3 regions of the Mycobacterium sp. NPDC006124 genome follow, and region 2 is predicted to be linked to each of the others. Evidence: riboswitches for the same ligand, from Rfam matches in the RefSeq annotation. Region 2 holds a riboswitch; each other region holds the start of a gene.
What was found. A riboswitch is a leader RNA that binds a small molecule or an ion and turns the genes downstream of it on or off. The one in region 2 is predicted to bind thiamine pyrophosphate.
Positions count from the first base shown of each region.

Region 1: it holds a riboswitch for thiamine pyrophosphate, as region 2 does, so the genes downstream of both, thiC (phosphomethylpyrimidine synthase ThiC) here and ABZ195_RS21615 (ECF transporter S component) in region 2, are expected to answer to the same signal.
Region 3: it holds a riboswitch for thiamine pyrophosphate, as region 2 does, so the genes downstream of both, thiO (glycine oxidase ThiO) here and ABZ195_RS21615 (ECF transporter S component) in region 2, are expected to answer to the same signal.

Region 1 is NZ_JBEXUA010000006.1:185,219-192,578, forward strand. It holds gene ABZ195_RS14810 (GNAT family N-acetyltransferase) at 1-334, shown strand, start outside; gene ABZ195_RS14815 (exodeoxyribonuclease III) at 339-1,133, shown strand; gene ABZ195_RS14820 (YoaK family protein) at 1,130-1,873, opposite strand; gene ABZ195_RS14825 (hypothetical protein) at 2,128-2,361, shown strand; gene ABZ195_RS14830 (MFS transporter) at 2,364-4,115, opposite strand; TPP riboswitch at 4,258-4,369, shown strand; gene thiC (phosphomethylpyrimidine synthase ThiC) at 4,361-5,962, shown strand; gene thiD (bifunctional hydroxymethylpyrimidine kinase/phosphomethylpyrimidine kinase) at 5,959-6,804, shown strand; gene ABZ195_RS14845 (alpha/beta family hydrolase) at 6,794-7,360, shown strand, end outside.
Region 2 is NZ_JBEXUA010000012.1:624-7,983, forward strand. It holds gene ligD (non-homologous end-joining DNA ligase) at 1-856, opposite strand, end outside; gene ABZ195_RS21610 (ATP-dependent DNA ligase) at 859-1,989, opposite strand; TPP riboswitch at 2,069-2,178, shown strand; gene ABZ195_RS21615 (ECF transporter S component) at 2,172-2,807, shown strand; gene ABZ195_RS21620 (ATP-binding cassette domain-containing protein) at 2,804-4,294, shown strand; gene ABZ195_RS21625 (energy-coupling factor transporter transmembrane component T) at 4,324-5,073, shown strand; gene ABZ195_RS21630 (hypothetical protein) at 5,060-5,626, shown strand; gene ABZ195_RS21635 (hypothetical protein) at 5,767-6,030, shown strand; gene ABZ195_RS21640 (ATP-dependent DNA ligase) at 6,249-7,322, shown strand.
Region 3 is NZ_JBEXUA010000006.1:212,683-220,042, forward strand. It holds gene ABZ195_RS14970 (hypothetical protein) at 1-288, opposite strand, end outside; gene ABZ195_RS14975 (thiazole synthase) at 328-1,083, opposite strand; gene thiS (sulfur carrier protein ThiS) at 1,076-1,273, opposite strand; gene thiO (glycine oxidase ThiO) at 1,270-2,292, opposite strand; TPP riboswitch at 2,281-2,391, opposite strand; gene thiE (thiamine phosphate synthase) at 2,434-3,111, shown strand; gene ABZ195_RS14995 (NUDIX hydrolase) at 3,095-3,592, opposite strand; gene glnX (protein kinase G-activating protein GlnX) at 3,725-5,044, shown strand; gene ABZ195_RS15005 (glutamate ABC transporter substrate-binding protein) at 5,071-6,048, shown strand; gene ABZ195_RS15010 (serine/threonine-protein kinase PknG) at 6,045-7,360, shown strand, end outside.

The DNA.
Region 1 (7,360 bases), on a different contig from region 2:
CCCGCGGCGAGTGCCGACTGACGTCCTCACCGCCGCCGTCGACGGTGTCGTGGGGTTCGGGCATCTGGGTGACGCGGCGGTGGGCCGCGTGGCGGTCACCGTGGCCCCCGACGGCACCCGGTGGGCCGGCCTGTCGGCGGTCCACGTGGCCGAGCACGCGCGACGGCGTGGGCTGGCCCGAGCACTGGGCGAGGCGCTGCTGGGGTGGGGCGCCGACCAGGGCGCGACACGCGCCTACGTGCAGGTTCTCGCCGACAACGCACCCGCGAAGACGCTCTACCTCGCCATGGGATTCGCCGAGCACCACCGCTGCCGCTACGTGTCGCTAGGGTAACCGCGTGCGACTGGCCACCTGGAACGTCAACTCCATCCGCTCCCGCATCGACCGGGTCACCGGTTGGCTGGAGCGCGCCGACGTCGACGTGCTGGCCATGCAGGAGACCAAGTGCACCGACGCGCAGTTTCCGACGATGCCGTTCGCCGCACTGGGATACGAGGTGGCCCATGTCGGGCACAACCAGTGGAACGGCGTCGCGATCGCCTCCCGCGTCGGGATCTCCGACGTCACGCTCGGCTTCGACGGTCAGCCCGCCTTCAACGACGCCGACGAGGCCAGGGCGATCGGGGCGACGTGCGGTGGGGTTCGGGTCTGGAGTCTCTACGTGCCCAACGGCCGGACCGTCGACGATCCGCACTACGCCTACAAGCTGGAATGGCTTGCGGCCCTTCGCAACAGCGCATCCGGCTGGCTGGCTGCCGAGCCGGATGCGCCGATCGCCCTGGTGGGTGACTGGAACATCGCCCCCACCGACGACGACGTGTGGGACGTCGAGGTCTTCAAGGGCAGCACCCACGTCACCGAACCGGAGCGGGCGGCGTTCCGCGCCATCGAGACTCAGTTCGCCGACGTGGTCCGGCCGTTCGCACCGCCGCCGGAGAACTTCACCTACTGGGACTACACCCAGCTGCGATTCCCCAAGCGTCAAGGCATGCGCATCGACTTCATCCTCGGCTCACCAGGTTTGGCGTCGCGCGTCACCCACGCCGAGATCGCGCGCGACGAGCGCAAGCCGGGCAAGAAGGGCACCCCGGCACCGAGTGACCACGCCCCGGTCTGGGTCGACGTCTCCTAGCGTCGCAGCAGGACCGCCGGGGGCGCCGACGGATGGGCGTCGGGTTGGGGGGCGTACTCACTGGTGACCAGCGGGCTCGAGGGCTCCTTGAGAAGTCTGATCAGCGCCCAGATCCCCAACGCCGCCAGCATTGCCGCCGGCACCAGGAACGCCGTCTGACCGAACAGTCGTTGCAGGACTCCGCCGAGCACCGCCCCGGAGGCCAGCCCAGCCCACAGCGGACCCTGGATCCAGAAGGAGGGCGCGGGCTTGTGAAGCAGCAGGTTGGCCAGACCCGCGCCGAATCGGACGATGGTGCCGGTGACGTAGGTCAGCGCCATGCTCCGGCCCGCCTCGTCCTGCAGCGTCGCGTTCTGTAGGCCCAGGGCCAGGACGATCGGATAGACGTGCCACGGGATCGCGTCGGAGGCCACCGGCAGGAAGGCGCCGAGGGCCAACAGGGTGGTCTGGATGCCGAGCAAGGTGACCAGGCGCCACCGTCCGGACCAGGCCGCGAACAGGGTGCCGAGGAAGGCGCCGAAGCAGAAGACGGCGATCACCCCGCCGAACCGTGCGACCATCACCCACTCGGCTGAACTGGCGGCCTCACCGAGGCGGGTGGTGTTGCCGCTCATGAACGACAGGAAGAGCTGCGAGTACTCCATGAAGCCGATGACATCGGCCGTTCCTGCGATCGCGGCGAGGGCGACCGCGAATCGGTTCCTGGTCGTGGCATCGGCGGGATATCCCTTGTCCGGCATGAACGTGTCCTTCGCGCTGTGATGGGTGTCGGGCAGAGACGATCACTTCCATCGATACCGGGCAGGTCGACCCGCCGCCGCACGCGAACCAGCCTTCATGGCGAACGCATATATGCCCGCGACCATCTGAGGCTGGCTGCAGATATGCGTTCTCCATGAACGTCTTTCGCGGCGTTTCTCGGCATTCCGGGCCCGGGTAGTCAGGAGCTGAGCGCGAGAACGCGCATCACCTCGACACCGAAGAAGGAGAAGACATGTCGTTCAGCATGATCGCCGTCACACCCGTACTCGCCGCCGCGGGCATCGCCCTCGGAGTGGCCGGCGCACCCGTCGCCCTGGCCGACGACCCGTGCGACGTCGCGGTGTCGACCTCGCGCTGCCTGGGACCGCAGGGCGTCGACGGCGGAACCGCCCCCAACGTCCAGCCGGGGCCAGGTGCGCAGAACGGGCCCTACGGACCGTGGGGCAATCTGCCGCCGCTGGGCTGACCTCAGGCGGCGTTGTCGGCGCCGGCTTCGGTGCCGTAGCGCCCCGGGTTGAACAGCGACGCCGCCGCACCGAGGAGCATCATCACCGCGGCGGCGATGAACACCACGGTGAGCCCGGAGTGGAAGGGCTCGGTGATCAGTTGCGGGAAGAACGTCTTGCCCGTCAGCAGGTCGGCGTTGACGCCAGGTTGGGTCAACGCGCCCGAGGGCCCGAGCAATTCACCCATCGGGTTGTAGCCCAGGAACGCCGCGAAGAGGCTGCCCACCGGTGGCAGGTTGGCCACGTCATTGGCGATCGACGGCGAAACCCCTTGAGCCTGAAGGCCGCTGCTCATCGCAGACGGAAGGCTGTGGGCCAGGCCGACGATCATCAGGGAGAAGAAGACACCGATCGACAGTGACGACCCGGCGTTGAAGAAGGTCGCCCGCACACCGGAGGCCGCGCCGCGCTGGGCGGCGGGCACGCTCGACATGATGGCCGCGGTGTTGGGGGCGGTGAAGATGCCGCCCCCAAGGCCGTTGAGGAACACCAGGAGCGCGAACATCCAGTAGTCGAAGTTGACGGGAATCAGCACCAGCGCAATGAAGGTGGCCGCCATCAGCAGCATGCCGCCGACGGTGAAGGGCCGCGCGCCGAAGCGGTCGGACAGGGATCCCGCGACGGGCCCGGCGATCAGGAAGCCGACGGTGATGGGCAGCAGGTAGATTCCCGCCCACAGGGGCGTCGACTCGAAGCTGTAGCCGTGCAACGGAAGCCAGATGCCCTGCAGCCAGATGATGAGCATGAACTGCAGCCCGCCGCGACCCATGGACGACATCAGCCCGGCGAGGTTTCCCATCCCGAACGACGCCGACTTGAACAGCCGGACGTCGACCATGGGCGACTCGACCTGCAGTTCGATGACACAGAACGCCACCAACAGCAGCAGGCCAATGCCGATGGCGCCCAGCACCATTGGATTGGTCCAGCCGGTCGTCGCGTCGCCGTAGGGCTGAATGCCGTAGGTGATGCCGGCCAGCAGCACCGTCAGCCCGAGACCGAAGGTGATCGCGCCGGGCCAGTCCAACTTGCCCGGCGTGCGGGAGCCCAGTTCGCGCAGCGATCGCACGCTCCAGATCGTGCCGGCGATGCCGATCGGCACGCCGACCCAGAAGATGGCCTTCCAGTGCCACTCGGAGAGGAACCCACCGATCAGCAGGCCCAGGAACGAGCCGGCGACGGCCGAGACCATGTTGACCCCCAGGGCCATGCCTCGCTGATTGGCGGGGAAGGCGTCGGTGAGGATCGCCGACGACGACGCCATCAGCATCGCGCCGCCGACGCCCTGCACCACTCGCCAGCCGATCAGCCAGAGTGCACCGCCGCCAAGGTGGAACGGGTCGAACGACAGCGCGACCGCGGCGACGGTGAACACAACGAAGCCCCAGTTGTAGATCCGCACCCGGCCGAGCATGTCGCCGAGGCGTCCGAACGGGACCACCAGCACGGCCGTCACCACCAGGTAGCCCATCAGCATCCACAGCAGGTAGCTGACGTTGCCGGGGGCCAGCGGGTTGAGCCCGATGCCGCGGAAGATCGCCGGCAGTGAGATCAGCACGATGGAGGCGTTGATGGTGGCCAGCAGCGTCCCAAGCGTGGTGTTGGACAACACGACCCACTTGTAGTGCGGGTGATCGTGATCCATCCGCCGCCGGCGGGTGGCGGTGTCGGTGAGGGCTTCGTCGGTCTTCGTCATCTCGATCTCGGTCGTCATCGGCTTCGCTTCACGTCTCGGCAATCGGAGCATGCGGGGCTGCGCTGCCCAAAACGCATATGTTAGCTATACAAATTATCTCGTGGCAATTCCTATTCCCTCGGCCCCCTCGCGCGGACGCCGAATCCTGGGGTACCTTCGACCTCGTCCGCGCGGGAGTGCACGCCAAGTGCGCTGAGAGGACGGCTAGCGCGCCGTCGACCGTATGAACCTGACCGGGTAATGCCGGCGTAGGGAGCTATGAGATGACTGCTGTGCCCAACCCCGTCTCCGTCACCACCGGGCCCATCACCGGGAGCACGAAGGTCTACCGGGAACTCCCCGACGGCGGCCGGGTGCCGCTGCGCCGGGTGCATCTGACCAACGGCGAACACCTCGACCTGTACGACACGTCCGGTCCGTACACCGACCCGACCGCGGAGATCGACCTCACCGCCGGGCTGCCGGCGCGACCGGGAATCAGGCGGGACCGCGGCACGCAGTTGCAGCGCGCCCGCGCCGGCGAGATCACCGCCGAGATGGCGTTCATCGCCGAGCGCGAGGGCGTCGGGGCCGAGCTGGTTCGTGACGAGGTGGCCGCGGGCCGCGCGGTGATCCCGGCCAACCACAACCATCCCGAGAGCGAGCCGATGATCATCGGCAAGGCGTTCGGGGTCAAGGTCAACGCCAACATCGGCAACTCCGCGGTGACGTCGTCCATCGCCGAGGAGGTCGAGAAGATGGTCTGGGCCACCCGCTGGGGCGCCGACACCATCATGGATCTGTCCACCGGCCGCGACATCCACGCGACCCGCGAATGGATTCTGCGCAACTCCCCGGTGCCGGTGGGCACGGTGCCCCTGTATCAGGCGCTGGAGAAGGTGAACGGCGAGCCGACCGCCCTGACCTGGGAGATCTACCGCGACACCATCGTCGAGCAGTGCGAGCAGGGCGTGGACTACATGACCGTGCACGCCGGCGTGCTGCTGCGCCACATCCCGCTCACGGTGAACCGCGTGACGGGCATCGTCAGCCGCGGCGGGTCGATCATGGCGGCGTGGATGCTCGCCCGGCACACCGAGTCGTTCCTCTTCACCCACTTCGCCGAGTTGTGCGACATCCTCGCCCGCTACGACGTCACCTTCTCCCTCGGTGACGGGCTGCGGCCAGGGTCCATCGCCGACGCCAACGACGAGGCGCAGTTCGCGGAACTCAGAACTCTCGGGGAGCTGACCAGGATCGCCAAGGCGCGCGGCGTGCAGGTGATGATCGAGGGCCCGGGCCACGTGCCGATGCAGAAGATCGTCGAGAACGTCCGGCTCGAGGAAGAACTGTGCGAGGAAGCGCCGTTCTACACCCTCGGCCCGCTCACCACCGACATCGCGCCCGCCTACGACCACATCACCTCCGCGATCGGCGCGGCGATCATCGCGCAGGCCGGGACGGCGATGCTCTGCTACGTCACCCCCAAGGAGCACCTCGGGCTGCCCGGCCGCGAGGACGTCAAGGACGGCGTCATCGCCTACCGAATCGCCGCGCACGCGGCCGATCTCGCCAAGGGCCACCCCCGGGCGCAGCAGCGTGACGACGCTCTGTCCAAGGCGCGCTTCGAGTTTCGCTGGCAGGACCAGTTCGCCCTGTCGCTGGATCCGGACACCGCCCGGGAGTTCCACGACGAGACGATGCCCGCCGCACCGGCCAAGACCGCACACTTCTGTTCCATGTGCGGGCCCAAGTTCTGCTCCATGCGCATCAGCCACGACGTGCGCGACGCCTATCAGAAGGACCTGGCTGAAGATGGCATGGCCGAGAAGTCCCGGGAGTTCGCCGCGGGCGGGAACCGCGTCTACCTACCATTGACCACGTGAACTACCTGCCGCTCGCCCCACCGGGTCAGACACCGCTGCGTGTGATGACCATCGCCGGCTCCGACTCCGGGGGCGGCGCGGGCATCCAGTCCGACGTGCGGACCTTCGCCCTCCTCGGCGTGCACGGCTGCGTGTCCGTGGCCGCGGTGACCGTGCAGAACTCGTTGGGCGTCAGGGCCTTTCACGAAATCCCGGTCGACGTGGTGGCCGGGCAGATCCGGGCCGTCGCCGAGGACGTCGGCATCCAGGCCGCGAAGACGGGCATGCTCGCGTCCTCGGAGATCATCGACGCCATCGCGGGCACGTGGCGCGACCTGACCGCCGAGGGCCTGGCGCCACCGCTGGTGGTGGATCCGGTCTGCGCCTCCATGCACGGCGACCCGCTGCTGCACCCCATGGCGCTGGAGACGATGCGCGAGCAGCTCTTCCCACTGGCCGCGCTGGTCACCCCGAATCTCGACGAGGTCAGCCTGATCACCGGCATCGACGTCGTCGACGGGGCCACCCAGCGCGACGCCGCCCGAGCCCTGCACGCGATGGGCCCGGCATGGTCGCTGGTCAAGGGCGGTCATCTGCGCTCGTCGTCGCGCAGCACCGACCTTCTGTTCGACGGCACCGAGTTCCACGAGTTCGTCGCCGAGCGCATCGACACCGTCCACGACCACGGTGCCGGGGACACGCTGGCGTCGGCGACGGCGTCGGCACTGGCCCACGGCCTCTCGATGCCCGAGGCGGTCGCCTTCGCCAAGGAGTGGGTCACCGAATGTCTGTGCGGCGCATATCCGTTGGGGGCCGGGCACGGTCCGGTGTCACCGCTGTTCCGGCTGGCCGATGGAGTTTGACGCCGTTGCGGGCGCGGCGCACGCGCCCGCCGGCGACGCGACCGGAATCGTCCTGCTGACCCACGGGGCGGGCGGCAACCGCGAGTCACCGATGCTGGTGAAGCTGTGCGACGAGTGGGCCCGTCGCGGCTGGCTCGCGGTGCGTTACGACCTGCCCTACCGCAGGCGCCGGCCCAAGGGTCCGCCGTCGGGTTCGGCCACCGCCGATCAGGCCGGCATCGTCGAGGCGGTCGCCCTGGCCCGGTCGCTGACGACGGGCCCGGTGCTCGCCGGCGGTCATTCCTACGGCGGCCGGATGACGTCCATGGCGGTCGCCGACGGCCTCGCGGTCGACGTCCTCACGCTGTTCTCCTATCCGTTGCATCCGCCGGGCAAGCCCGAACGTGCACGCACCGAACACCTTCCCCGCATCACGGTGCCGACGGTCTTCACCCACGGCACCTCCGATCCCTTCGGCACCGTCGACGAATTGCGGTCGGCGGCGGCCCTGGTCGTCGGCCCCACCGAGCTCGTGGAGGTGACCGGCGCCCGTCACGACCTCGGCTCCAAGACACTC
Region 2 (7,360 bases):
ACGGATCCTTGCGTGTGGCAATGAGTTTCGGCACCGTGGCGATGGTGTAGTCGTCGGGATCGGCGGTCGAGAGATCTGCCCAGGACAGCGGCGTCGACACCGTGGCGATCTGGGTGCGGCGCGCCGAGTAGGCCGATGCGAAGGTGCGGTCCCGGGCGTTCTGGTTGTAGTCGACGAACAACCGCGTGCCCCGCTCCTCCTTCCACCACGACGTCGTGACCCGGTCGGGTGCGCGCCGCTCGACTTCGCGGGCCAGGGCGATGCCCGCCCGTCGCACCGCGATGAAGTCCCAGTCCGGCTCGATCCGGATGAAGACGTGCACGCCGCGACCGCCAGAGGTCTTCGGATAACCGACGATTCCGAGTTCGTCGAGGATGGGCTTGAGCACCTCGACGGCGATCTCGGCGGCGTCGTCGAAGTCGGTGCCTGGCTGGGGGTCGAGGTCGACGCGAAGTTCGTCGGGGTGTTCGGCGTCGGGACAGCGGACCTGCCACGGGTGGAAGGTGACGGTGCCCATCTGCGCGGCCCACGCGATCGCCGACGGGTGCGTCACCTTCAACGCGTCGGCGGTGCGCCCCGACGGAAACGTGACCTGGCAGGTTTGTAGGTAGTCGGGATGCTTTGCGGGCACTCGCTTCTGGTAGATCTCCTCCCCGTCGATCCCGTCGGGGAACCGCTGCAGATGAGTGGGTCGGTCCCGCAGCGCCGCCACCATTGGCCCGGCCACGGCCAGGTAGTAGTCGAACAGGACGCGTTTGGTGCCACCGGCGCCCAGCTTGGGAAAGTACACCTTGTCCGGACTGGTGAGCCGGACGGCTACGCCGTCGACGTCGACTTCCGTTGCGGGACTCGCCATTCCTAGCCCTCCAATACGTCGGACAGGTCGTAGTTGAGCGGTACGTCCAACTGCCCGAACGTGCAGCTCGACGGCTCTCGGTCCGGACGCCAGCGGACGAACTTGACGGCGTGGCGGAACCGCCGGTCGGTGTGGCCGTTGCCCTCCATCTGGTCATAGGCCACCTCGGCGACCTTCTCCGGTCGCACCGGGATCCACCGCTTGTCGGCGGCGGAGTTCCACCGGCTCGGATCGCCGTCGCGTACGTCGCCGTCGCGCAGGGGTTCGAGGTCGGCCAGCATCTTGATGCGATCCTTGACGCTGAAGGAGGCTGCGCCGCCGACCATCTGCAGCTCGCCGTCGTCGCGGTACAGACCAAGCAGCACCGACCCGACGCCCTCCCCGCTCTTGTGGATGCGGTACCCCATGGCGACGCAGTCGGCGTCGCGCTTGTGCTTGACCTTGATCATGTCTCGCTTGCCGGGCAGGTAGTGCCCGTCGAGCCGCTTGGCGATCACGCCGTCGAGGCCCGCGCCCTCGAACGTGGTGAGCCACTGCGTGCCGAGCTCGGGGTCGTGGGTGGTCCGGGTGACGTGACACCACGTCTTCTCCGACACGAGGTCGAGCAGCGCCTCGCGCCGAACGGAGAACGGTTCGGCGAGCAGCGACCGGTCCCCGGTGGCCAACGCGTCGAAGCCGATGAAGTGCGCGGGCGTCTGTTCGGCCAACATCGTGATCCGACTGTCGGCCGGGTGGATGCGCTGACTCAACGACTCCCAGTCCAGCCGGACGCGGCCGGCGAACTCCCGCGGCACCACGACCTCGCCGTCGAGCACGCATCGGGGCGCGAGTTCGTCGCGCAGCGAGTCGAGCAACTCGGGAAAGTACCGGCCGAGTTCCTTGCCGCTGCGCGACTGCAGCACCACCTCGTCGCCGTCGCGGAACGCCAGCGCCCGGAAGCCGTCCCACTTCGGCTCGTAGGACCACGTCCCCTCGTCAGCTTCCTTCCCCGTCGCCCCTGCCGCCTTCCCCGTCGCTCCGCTCGCCCCTGCCGCCTTCCCCGTCGCTCCGCTCGCCCCGATGGGCACCTGGGCAGCCGCCTTGGCGAGCATCGGCTCGACGGGCGGCATCACGGGGAGGTCCATGGTTCTCATATACACGCAGACCGCCCCGGCCAATCAATGTCATCGGCACCGACTTCGCATCCGACCAGCACTGGGCTAGATTGAGCGTGAAGAGCCACACGGGAGTGCACGCGAAGTGCGCTGAGAGGACGGCTGGCGCCGTCGACCGTACGAACCTGACCGGATCATGCCGGCGTAGGGAGTGAAAGCAGATGAGTTCAGAGACCGTTTCCCAACAGCCCACCGGCACCGCGCGCAGCCCCCATCGCTGGCGTGTCGTGGACATCGTCGTCGCCAGCGTCCTGGCCGTCGCGGCCGGACTGGTGTTCGTGCTGTGGAACGTCGCGTCGAATCCGATCGCCGCCCCGCTGGGCGCCGCGCTGCCCGGCCTCCAGGCGCTGGTGGGTGGCGGATGGCTGTTCGCGGGGGTGCTCACCGCCCTGGTGATCCGCAAGCCCGGCGCCGCGCTGTACGGCGAGTTGGTCGCCGCCACCGTCTCGGCGCTCGTCGGCAACCAGTGGGGCGTGCTGACCCTGGAGTCGGGGTTGGTGCAGGGACTCGGGGCCGAGTTGGTGTTCGCCGTGTTCCTCTATCGCCGATGGAATCTGCCGGTCGCCGTGTTGTCCGGAGCGGTCGCGGGCCTCGCTCTCGCGATCAACGACCTGACCCTCTGGTATCCCGGTTCGGCCGCCGCGTTCTCGGCGATCTACGTCGTCGCCGCGATCGTCTCGGGCGCAGTCCTTGCCGGCGCTCTGTCCTGGTTCGTCGTGCGCGGTCTGGCGAAGACCGGTGCACTGTCCCGCTTTCCGGCCGGCAGAGTGGGATCCCGGACCGACCTGCCCCGATGAACGTCCCGCCGTCGTCGTGCGGCGGCGTCTCGGTGTCCGCCCAGGGCTGGCATTGGCGGCACGCCGGCCGCGGGCGGTGGGCGTGCAAGGGGCTGGACCTGACCATCGAACCGGGCGAGCGGGTGCTGCTGCTCGGGGCCAGCGGATCGGGCAAATCGACTGTGCTGCACGGACTTGCCGGTCTGCTTGACAGCGGCGAGGACGGTGACGAGGCCGGCCGACTCCTGGTCGACGGGGCACCCCCGGCGACGCGCCGAAGCCGCATCGGCATGGTGCTGCAGAACCCCGACTCGCAGGTGATCCTCTCGAGGGTCGGTGACGACGTGGCGTTCGGCATGGAGAACTTCAACGTCGAACGCCCGGCCATCTGGCCGCGGGTCCGACGGGCACTGGCCGCCGTCGGTCTCGACGTTCCGCTGTCCCGCGAGACGTCGGCACTCTCGGGTGGGCAGCAACAGCGGCTGGCGCTGGCCGGGGTGCTGGCGATGAACCCCGGGCTCATCCTGCTCGACGAGCCCACCGCCAACCTAGATCCGGCCGGGGTGGTCGAGGTCCGCGACGCCGTCGCGGCCGCCGCCGAGTCGACCGGTGCGACGCTGGTCGTGGTCGAACACCGCACCGCGGTGTGGCTTCCCGTGGTCGACCGCGTGGTCGTCCTCGGCGAGGACGGACGGGTGGTGGCCGACGGGCCGCCCGAGGACACCCTGGCTCGGGAGCACGACCTGCTCGCTCGGGCCGGCGTCTGGCTGCCCGGGAAGGATCTTCCCGCTCTGGTCCGCCGGCACCCCCCGGGGGCGGCGCTGCTCGAGGCCGCCAACCTGTCGGTGGGCTACCGCGCCGGAGAGGGGTCACACGATCTCGGATTCCACGTCGACCGTGGGTCGGTCACGGTCGTCACCGGTCCGAACGGAACCGGAAAGTCCGCGCTGGCGCTCACGCTCGGCGGACTGCTGCCGCCGCGGGGTGGCACGCTGACCGCCGCAGAGGCCTTCGCTCCCACGCCGCGACGCCGGTCCCCCGTCGCCTGGAAGTCCCGGGAACTGCTCACCCGCATCGGCAGCGTGTTCCAAAATCCCGAACACCAATTCCTCACCGCCACCGTCCGCGACGAGCTGGCGCTCGGACCGCGCGCGCTGAAGAAGGACGAGATCGCCGTCGCCGAGGTCTGCGATTCGCTGCTGGACCGGTTGCACCTCACCCACCTCGCCGAGGTGAACCCCTACACGCTCTCCGGCGGAGAACAGCGCCGACTGTCGGTGGCCACGGTCCTGGCCACCGCACCGGAACTGGTCATCCTCGACGAGCCAACCTTCGGTCAGGATCGCAACACCTGGGAAGAACTGGTGCGGCTGCTCGCCGAGATCGCCGACGACGGAACCGCCGTCGTGGCGGTCACCCACGACCTGGACTTCGCCCGCCTACTGGCCGACCAACGGGTCGAGCTGGGGGCGTGGCACGCGGAGACCGCGTCGGACGTCCCGTGCTGAGCACCGCCGTCGAGGTCGCCCCGGGTCGCCTGGCGACGGTCAACCCGGTCGCGAAGCTCGCCGCCGCCTTGGTGATCGCCGTCGGGTTGGTGCTGAGCGTCGACTGGGTGTCGGCCCTGACCGCCCTGGTCCTGGAGGCCGTTCTCCTGCTGGCGTTGCGAGTTCCGTTGCGCACCATGCTCGTCCGTTCGGCGATGGTGGCGGTGGCGGCCGCACTGACGGCGGTGACCATTTTGCTCTACGGCGAGTCACGGGGCGTGGTGCACTGGCACTTCCTTCTCGTCAACGTGAGCGACGGCTCGATCACGTTGGCGGTGGCCACCTTTCTGCGGGTGCTGGCCATCGCCCTGCCGTCGGTGCTGCTGTTCGTCGGCACCGAACCGACCGAACTCGCCGACGGTCTGGGGCAGGTGCTACGACTTCCCGCACGCTTCGTGCTCGGCGCCCTGGCCGGCGTCCGCCTGGTGGGGTTGCTCGGCGAGGACTGGCGCTACCTCGGGTATGCACGACGGGCCCGCGGGGTTGCCGACCAGGCACGCGTGAGACGTGTTGCGGGCCAAGCCTTCGCACTGCTGGTCTCTGCGATCCGTCGCGGGTCGACGTTGGCCACGGCGATGGAGGCACGGGGTTTCGGCGCGCATCCGACGCGCACCTGGGCTCGGCCGTCGCCGTTCGGACGGCGGGAGGTCGCGTTGATCGCCGCGGGCTTCGCCATCGTCGCGGTGGCGATCGCGACGTCGGTCGGCACGGGGCATTGGAACCTCATTGCCACTCGATGACGTCGCCCGCGGGTTGACCGAGTCCGGGGCGCGGACGGTCCTCGTCGACGGCCGGTCCGGCTCGGGCAAGACCACGTTGGCCAAGGATCTGCGGCGGCGGTGGGACGGCAGCCAGATCCTGCGGCTGGACGACGTCTACCCCGGGTGGGACGGGCTGGCCTGGGCCGTCGAGCACGTCAGGAACGAACTGCTGGCTCCCCGCCACGAGGGCCTGCCCGGCCGCTGGCGCAGTTGGAACTGGGTGCGCGACGTCCCGGGCCGCTGGCACACCGTCGACCCCGACCAGCGGTTGATCGTCGAGGGCGTCGGCGCGCTCGACGCGCGGAGCCGCGCACTGGCCGACGTGGGCATCTGGGTCGAGACACCCGACGTTGAGCGCAAGCAGCGCGCACTGCTGCGCGACGGTGACACCTATCGGCCCCACTGGGACCGGTGGGCCGCCCAGGAGGAGGTCTACCTCGCGTGTCACGATCCGCGGTCGGCCGCCGACTGGGTGGTGACGGAGGCACCGGACGGATCTGTCTGGACCGCGCGGGACCCAGTGCCAGAATGACGGCGTGAAGCTGCCCGTCCTGCCGACGGTCCGGCCGATGCTCCGCCTCGGCGAAAGCAATCTTCCCGGGAGCTCACGCCACGCGCATCTTCACCAAGATCGACCAGGCTCTCGATGTTCCTGCCGACTACCAACCGGGAATGCAGCGATTCTTTGCGATGCAGGGCGGTGGTTCGAAGCCCTCGGTCACCGCACGAGGGATCGTCGAAGCGGTCACCGACGGCAAGAACGAGAAGGTCCGCTACTACACCGGGCCCGACGGCATCGCCATTCCGCGCGTCAAGCAGCTGTTGGGTTCCGAGTGGTACTGGGAAGAGTTCCGTACCGCCGCCAACGGCAGCCCGAGCGATCTGTGGAAAAGCCTCATGCCCGAGGGGACCGAGCCCGTCGAATTCGATCTCTGAGCCCGAGGTCCATCTTCTGACCGACTCCTCGACCGACGTCGAGGAGCTGGTCCTCGTAGTCCAAGGTCTACGGCGTCGCCTTGGCCAGCATCGGTTCGACGGGGAGCTAAACGGGAAGGTCCACGGGTTCCATACTCACGTAGACCGCAGCCGTGCGGCACTGTCATCGCGGCCGGTGCGACTCAACCCGGCCACCTCCCGCGCGCAACAATGAGGTCATGCAGCTACCCGTGATGCCGCCGGTGTCGCCGATGCTGGCGAAGTCGGTGACGGAGATCCCGCCCGACGCGTCCTACGAGCCGAAGTGGGACGGGTTCCGGTCCATCTGCTTTCGCGATGGCGACGAGGTCGAGTTGGGCAGCCGCAATGAGCGCCCCCTCACGCGCTACTTTCCGGAGCTGGTGTCGGCGGCGATGATCGAGTTACCGAGCCGCTGCGTGATCGACGGAGAGATCGTCATCGCCGGCGAGCGCGGTCTGGACTTCGAGACACTCCAGTTGCGTCTGCACCCCGCGGCATCCCGGGTGCGCCTGCTCGCGGAACGGACGCCCGCCTCGTTCATCGCCTTCGATCTGCTCGCGCTCGGCGAGACCGACTACACGGGTCGGCCGTTCGCGGAGCGCAGAGCCGCCTTGGTCAAGGCCATGGCCGCCTGCGGTCCCACCTTCCACGTCACCCCCGCCTCGACGAATCCGGTGACCGCCGAGCGATGGTTCGAGCAGTTCGAGGGCGCGGGGCTCGACGGCATCGTCGCGAAGCCGCTCACCGTGACCTATCAGCCGGACAAACGCGTGATGTACAAGATCAAGCATCGGCGCACCGCGGACTGCGTGGTCGCCGGCTACCGTGTGCACAAGTCCGGGGACGACGCCGTCGGCTCGCTTCTGCTCGGGCTGTATCGCGACGACGGCGCCCTGGCGTCGGTCGGCGTGATCGGCGCCTTCCCGATGGCCACGCGGCGCCAACTCTTCACCGAACTGCAGCCGCTGACGACCACCTTCAGCGATCATCCGTGGAATTGGGCGGCACACGCCGCGGACAACCCCACCCTGAAGCAGAGTTCGGCCGGTTCGCGGTGGAGCGCAGGCAAGGACCTCTCCTTCGTGCCGTTGCGGCCTGAACGCGTGGTCGAGGTTCGCTACGACCACATGGAGGGCGAGAGATTTCGTCACACCGCACAGTTCAATCGGTGGCGACCCGACCGTGAGCCGCGCTCCTGCACCTACTCCCAACTCGAGGTCCCGATGACCTTCGACTTGCGCGACATCGTCTCGGGCCTCGGTCCGACCTGACCCGCGGTAGCCACGCGCATCCTCAGCGAGGGAGGACT
Region 3 (7,360 bases), on a different contig from region 2:
GCTCTCGAGGCCGCCTGCGGCGGCGCCGTCGACTGCCTCGTAGGCGTCGATGGCGGTCTCCATCTTGACGTTCATCTCCGCCTCCTCGGCGCGCAGTGCCTGCGACGCCGCGAGGTAGTCCGCCAGCGCCTTCTGGGCTGCCGCGCCGGTCTGCCCCTGCAGCGAACTCGTCAGGTCGCCCGCGATTTGGGCCACCCGCGCCTCGTGGGTGGCCCGCTCCTCTTCCAGGTGTTCGAACGTCCGTACCTCCCTGCGGAGTCGGTCGCCGTCCATCTCGAGCCGTGCCATGATTCCGATCCTGCCACGTTCGTCGAGGGCTCAGAAGCGCTACATCGCCGGACTCGACGCGTGAGCCCAGAACCGCTTCGGTATCCGACCGGCGCCTCGGGCCATCCTGCCGGCGGTCACCGCGGCGGCCATCGCGGCCGCCATCATCGGTGGGTCCGCGGCCCGCGTGACGGCCGTCGCCAAGAGCACGGCGTCGCAACCAAGTTCCATCGCCTGGGCGGCGTCACTCGCCGTGCCGATGCCGGCGTCGAGGATCACCGGCACGCCCGCGCGCTCGACGATCATCTCGATGTTGTGGGGATTGGCGATGCCCAGGCCCGTGCCGATCGGCGAACCCAGTGGCATCACCGCCGCGCAGCCGGCGTCCTCCAGGCGCCTCGCCAGTATCGGATCGTCGTTGGCGTAGGCCAGCACCACGAAGCCGTCGTCCACGAGTTGCTCTGCCGCCCTGATCAATTCGACCCCGTCGGGCAACAGGGTGCGATCGTCGGCCACCACCTCGAGCTTGACCCAGTTGGTTTCCAACGCCTCTCGCGCCAGTCGGGCCGTCAGCACCGCCTCGGCGGCCCCACGACACCCCGCCGTGTTGGGCAGTGGCGTGATGCGCAAGCGGGTCAGCAGATCGAGCACCCCGGTGCCGCCCTCGGCGTCGACCCGGCGGATCGCGACCGTCGTCAGCTCGGTGCCCGAGGCGACCAGCGCCTCCTCCAGCACCGCCAGATTGGCCGCGCCACCGGTGCCGAGGATGAGCCGCGACCCGAAGCTGCGGCCCGCGATGGTCAGCACGTCAGCCACCCTGCACCGCCGTCACCACGTCGACCCGGGCGCCGTCGGGAAGTCCCCGGCACCACTGCGACCGCGGCACCACCGCCCAGTCGACGGCCACCGCGATTCCCTTCTCGGACAGGCCCAGGCGCGCCAGCAGGTCCGTCACCGAGGCACCGTCGTCGATCTCGACGGACTCGTCGTTGACCACGATCCTCATGCGGACACTCCCACCGTCAACTCGGCCGAGATCGTCGCCGCGGTCCACGGCGCCAACAGGAAACCGGAACGGCCGTGGCCCGAGGCCACCAGAGTTCGGTCGTCGAGCCGCCCGACCAGTGGCAGGTTGTCCGGCGTCATCGGGCGCAGACCCGCCGCACACTCGGCGAGCTCGTACTCGGCGAGCGCGGGCACGACCTCGCACGCGTCGTCGAGGAGTTCGCGGACGCCGGCCACCGTCGGTGTGGTGTCGTGTCCGTGCTCGTACTGCGTCGCACCCACCACCACGCCGTCCGGCCGCGGCACCAGGTACACCTGCCTACCGTGCACTCTGGCCCGAATCACTCTCTTCGGCAACGGCATGCACCCGCGGCGCCAGCGCAGTCGCAGCACCTCACCCTTGACCGGCCGGATCGGCAGTCCGGGCCACAACGCCGGGGCGTCGACCCCGTTGGCGATTACCGCTACCTCGGCGTCGCGCACGTCGTCCAGGGACCGGACCGGACCCGCCCACGTGACTCCGACGGTCTCGCACCGATTCGCCAACGCGGCGACCAGCGCCCGGTTGTCGACCGCCAACTCGGCGCCGGCCACGAATCCGTGCCGGATGCCACGCGCGAGCAGCGGCTCCATCTCGCGGCAGTTCCTGGTGATCTCCACCGGATGTCCCTGGGCGGCAAGCCATTCGCCGATCATGGCGAGATCCTCGGCGTCGGCGCGGTCGATCGCGACCACCATCGACTCCCTGGCGGTGACGACCTCCGGGGGCAGCCCGTCCAGGAAGTCCTCGTGCCACATGCGCAGCGACGCGAGACCGATCTCCAGCAACCGTTCCTCACCGGGCCGGCCCTCGCCGAGCGGCGACACCATCCCGCCCGCCAGCCACGACGCACCGGGAGCCTCGGCCCGATGCACCCGCACGACCCAGCCGTCCACGGCCGCCCGTCTGGCGACCGCCAATCCGATGACGCCGCCTCCGATCACGGCAAGCGTTCTCCTGGCACCGTCGACGTGCACGATTCGTCCTTCCTACGCCGGCATTACCCGGATCAGGTGTGACGGTCAGGGTGATCGCACCCACTCTCAGCCCCCGGCATCGGGACTCCCGCGTCTCTAGCTCTCTCGTAGCCGAGGGTACCCACAGTCGCTACCGTTCGCGTCATGGCTCTCGACCGTCGTCGCCGTCTCGCGACCGCCCGGCTCTACCTCTGCACCGACGCCCGGCGCGAACGCGGCGACCTCGCGGAGTTCGCCGATGCCGCACTGGCGGGTGGCGTCGACGTCATCCAGCTTCGCGACAAGGGTTCGGCTGGTGAGCGGGAGTTCGGCCCGCTGGAGGCTCGCGGCGAACTCGCGGCGTTGGAGGTGCTCGCCGACGCGGCGCGGCGGCACGGGGCACTCTTCGCGGTCAACGACCGCGCCGACGTCGCGCGCGCCGCGTCGGCCGACGTGCTGCACCTCGGCCAGGACGACCTGCCGCTTCCGGTGGCCAGGGACGTCGTCGGCCCGGACGTCGTCATCGGGCGGTCCACCCACGACGCCGAGCAGGTCGGCATGGCCGCGGCCCGGGAGCCCGTCGACTACTTCTGCGTCGGCCCGTGCTGGCCCACGCCGACCAAGCCGGGACGACCGGCCCCGGGCCTCGAGCTGGTCCGCACGGCCGCCGACCTCTCCACTCAGATGCCGTGGTTCGCCATCGGCGGGTTGGACCTCGACCGGCTGCCCGACGTGCTCGCCGCGGGGGCGCGCCGCATCGTGGTGGTGCGGGCGATCACCGCCGCCGAGGACCCGACCGCGGCGGCCAGGGCACTGGTCGCCGGGCTCAGGTCTCGCGACTGACCTCCAGCGGCAACGACGCCGACTCGCTGCGCAGCCGCTCCCAGCTGGCAGCGAATCCGGGGTGCAGGGGCATGTCGGCCACCTCGTCCTCGGGCACCCAGCGCAACTCGGAGCTCTCCCGGTTCGGCACGGTCTGCAGGGGCTCAGGGGCGTCGGCGATGACCGTCGTGTAGGTCCAGGACACGCCCTTCGGCCGGAACGTGACGACCTCGCGCCGGACCACCAACTGGTCGGCGCTCAGGCCGGCCTCCTCCTGAGCCTCGCGGACGGCGGCCTGCTCGACGGTCTCGTGACTGTCGCGGGCGCCACCGGGCAGACCCCACGTGCCGCCCTGGTGACTCCACGGTGCGCGGTGCTGCAGCAGGACAGCGGCACGACCGTCGGGCCGCGGCGCCCGAAGCAGCAGTCCGGCAGCACCGTGCAGGCCCCAGAAGTGCGCGCCATCCGTCGAACTGACCCAGCCGTCACCGTCACCGCGCACGATCCCAGGATAGGGAAGGTCCGGCGGACATGGGTGTCGGCGTTTGTCCCGCGCGTCCCGCCCCCTGCTCTTAGAATTCCTTTACAGTTGAGGGGCCGGGAAAGCACACCGAAAGCAGAGGTCCACGCACAGGTGACCGTGGAGTTGGCGCATCCTTCCACCGAGCCCCTTGCGTCGCGCTCGCAGACCAGACCAGCACACCCGCGCTGGTGGTTCCTCTGGACCACCCCCGGCCGCATCCTGACCATCGGCGTCGTGCTCGCCGCCATGGTCATCGCGTGCGCGTTCGCGACGTCGACGACCATCAACAATCGCCAGCAGGCGCTGTCCAACGTGCTCGACCACACCGAACCGCTGGCGTTCGCAGCGGGCCAGCTCTACACCACGCTGTCGGTCGCCGACGCGGCTGCCGCGACCGCCTTCATCTCCGGCGCCGAGCCGCGGGCGGTGCGGCAGCGCTACGAGCAAGCCATCACCGACGCGTCGGTGGCGGTGACGCGGGCCTCCAGCGGCCTGACCGACGACGACATGGTCCGGCTCCTCGGCCGCGTCAACGCAGAACTCGCCGTCTACACCGGCCTGGTCGAGACCGCCCGCACCAACAACCGGGCGGGCAACCCCGTGGGGTCGTCCTACCTGTCGGAGGCCTCGTCTCTGATGCAGACGCAGATCCTTCCCGACGCGCAACGCCTCTACGAGGAGACCAGCAAGCAGGTCGACACCGAGACCACGGCCTCGACGCGCATCCCCGCCCCCGTCATCCTGGTGGTGCTCGCGACCTTGATGTTCGGCGCGTTCGCGAACCGATGGCTGGCCAGGCGCACCCGCCGGCGCGTCAACGTCGGCTTCGTCGCCGGCGGCGTCGCCGTGCTCGTCATGATCGTGTGGGTGGGCACCGCACTGGCGATCTCGACCGCCGACAGCCGCAGCGCCAAGAGCACCGCGGCAGAATCGCTGAAGACCGTCACCACCATGGCCATCACCGCCCAACAGGCGCGGGCCGACGAGACGCTGTCGTTGATCCGCCGCGGTGACGAGGGTGTCCGCAAGCAGTCGTACTACCAGCGCATCGACGCCATGCAGCAGCAACTCGCCGGCTACCTGGGTCGCAAGGATGCGATCGACAAGTCCGATCTGGCCGACGCCGAACAACTGCTGCGGCGGTGGCGCGCCGCCGACGACCGGATCAACGCCTACATCGCGGTGGGCAACTACCAAGCCGCCACCCAGGTGGCCCTCGGCACCGGCGAGGATGATTCGACCCCGGCGTTCGACAAGCTCGACGCGGCGCTGACCAAGGGCATCGGGGAGAGCCGCCAGCAGTTGCGCAACGACATCGTCAACGCGCGCCGGGTGCTGTCGGGGGCGACGGTCGGCGCGGCGGTGCTCAGCATCATCGCCGCGATCGCGGTGGCGTTGGGGCTGTGGCCGAGGTTGAGTGAGTACCGATGAGCGCTCGCGCGAAGAGCATGACTCCGATGAGGGCTCGACGGATCCTGGCGGTGGTGGCAGCGGTGGTGACGGTCGCCGGCTGCAGCCAGACCGCGCCCGTGGACGACGTGCCGAGCGTGACCCTCGCCCCTCCCACCCCCGCTGGCATGCAGGAGGCGCCGCCGCAGCCGGCAGTGCCACCCGACGCGCAGGAGGACAACCTGGCCTACGGCGGTTGCACGGCGAGCCTGCGACCGTTCAGCACCAAGGCCGAGGCCGACGAGGCCGTCATGAACATCCGCAACCGGGGCCGGCTCATCGTCGGCCTCGACATCGGCAGCAACCTGCTGAGCTTCCGCGATCCGATCACCGGTGAGATCACCGGTTTCGACGTGGACATCGCCGGCGAGGTCGCCAGGGACATCTTCGGTACGCCCTCGCAGGTGGAGTACCGCATCCTGTCCTCGGCCGACCGCATCACGGCGCTGCAGAACAACCAGGTCGACATCGTCGTCAAGACCATGAGCATCACCTGTGCGCGCAAGGAACTGGTGAACTTCTCCACCGAGTACCTGGCGGCCACCCAGCGCATCCTGGCGCCCCGGGACTCGCCGATCGCGCAGGCATCCGACCTCGGCGGTAAGCGGGTGTGCGCGGTGACCGGGACGACGTCGCTGCAACGGGTCCGGCAGATCAACCCCCCGCCGGTCATCGTCGAGGTGGTGACGTGGGCCGACTGCCTGGTCGCCCTGCAGCAGCGCCAGGTCGACGCCGTGAGCACCGACGACTCGATCCTCGCCGGACTGGTCAGCCAGGATCCGTACCTGCACATCGTCGGGCCGTCGATGGCCAAGGAGCCCTACGGCATCGGGGTCAACAAGGAGAACACCGGCCTGGTCCGGTTCGTCAACGGGACCCTGGAACGCATCCGACGCGACGGCACGTGGAACACGTTGTACCGCAAGTGGTTGACGGTGCTCGGCCCGGCGCCCTCGCCGCCCTCGCCGAGGTACGAATCCCAATGAGCGCACCGGAGGAACACGACGACGCCTATCCCGGCACTCAGCCCGCCGACGCGATGAGCTACGACTCTTTGGCCACTTTGCGGCCGATGGCCACCCAGGCCGTCTTCCGACCGAACTTCGACGACTCCGAGGGCTTCACGGTCGGCAGCGTCGAGACCGAACCGCACGAACAGACCACGATGCTGACGCGGCAGTGGTCCCCCATCCGGCGCCTCGGCGGCGGACTGGTCGAGGTGCCGCGCGTCCCGGAGCGGGATCCGCTGGAAGCGCTGATGACCAATCCGGTCGTCGCGGAGGTCAAGCGGTTCTGCTGGAACTGCGGCAAGCCGGTTGGTCGCTCCACCTCGGACGGCGGGGCGCTCTCGGAGGGCTGGTGCCCCCACTGCGGCAGCCCGTATTCGTTTCTGCCGCAGCTGAGTCCGGGTGACATGGTCGTCGACCAGTACGAGATCAAGGGCTGCATCGCCCACGGCGGTCTCGGCTGGATCTACCTGGCGTTCGACAAGAACGTCAACGACCGGCCGGTGGTGCTCAAGGGCTTGGTGCACTCAGGTGACGCCGAGGCGCAGTCCATTGCGATGGCCGAACGTCAGTTCCTCGCCGAGGTCACCCACCCGGGGATCGTGAAGATCTTCAACTTCGTCGAGCACGACGACAAGAACGGCGACCCCGTCGGCTACATCGTGATGGAATACGTCGGCGGCACGTCGCTCAAACAGGCCAAGGGGCACAAGCTTCCGGTCGCGCAGGCAATTGCCTACATGCTGGAGATCCTGCCCGCGCTCGGTTACCTGCATTCCGTGGGCCTGGTATACAACGACCTCAAGCCCGAGAACATCATGGTGACCGAGGAGCAGCTCAAGCTGATCGACCTCGGCGCGGTGTCGCGGCTGAACTCCTACGGATTCCTCTACGGCACACCGGGTTATCAGGCTCCCGAGATCGTCAAGACCGGGCCGACGATCGCCACCGACATCTACACCGTCGGCCGCACCCTGGCCGCGTTGACACTGGAGCTGCGCACCCGCAACGGTCGCTACGACGACGGATTGCCCGAGGGTGATCCCGTTCTGCTGAAGTACGATTCGTTCGGGCGTCTGCTGCAGCGGGCCATCGACCCCGACCCTAGGCGCCGGTTCGCCAGCGCCGAGGAGATGTCCGGTCAGCTCATCGGCGTGCTGCGCGAGGTGGTGGCCCAGGACACGGGCGTGCCGCGACCGGGTCTGTCGGCCGTGTTCAGCCCGTCGCGTTCGACGTTCGGCGTCGACCTGCTCGTCGCCCACACCGACGTCTACCTCGACGGCCAGGTGCA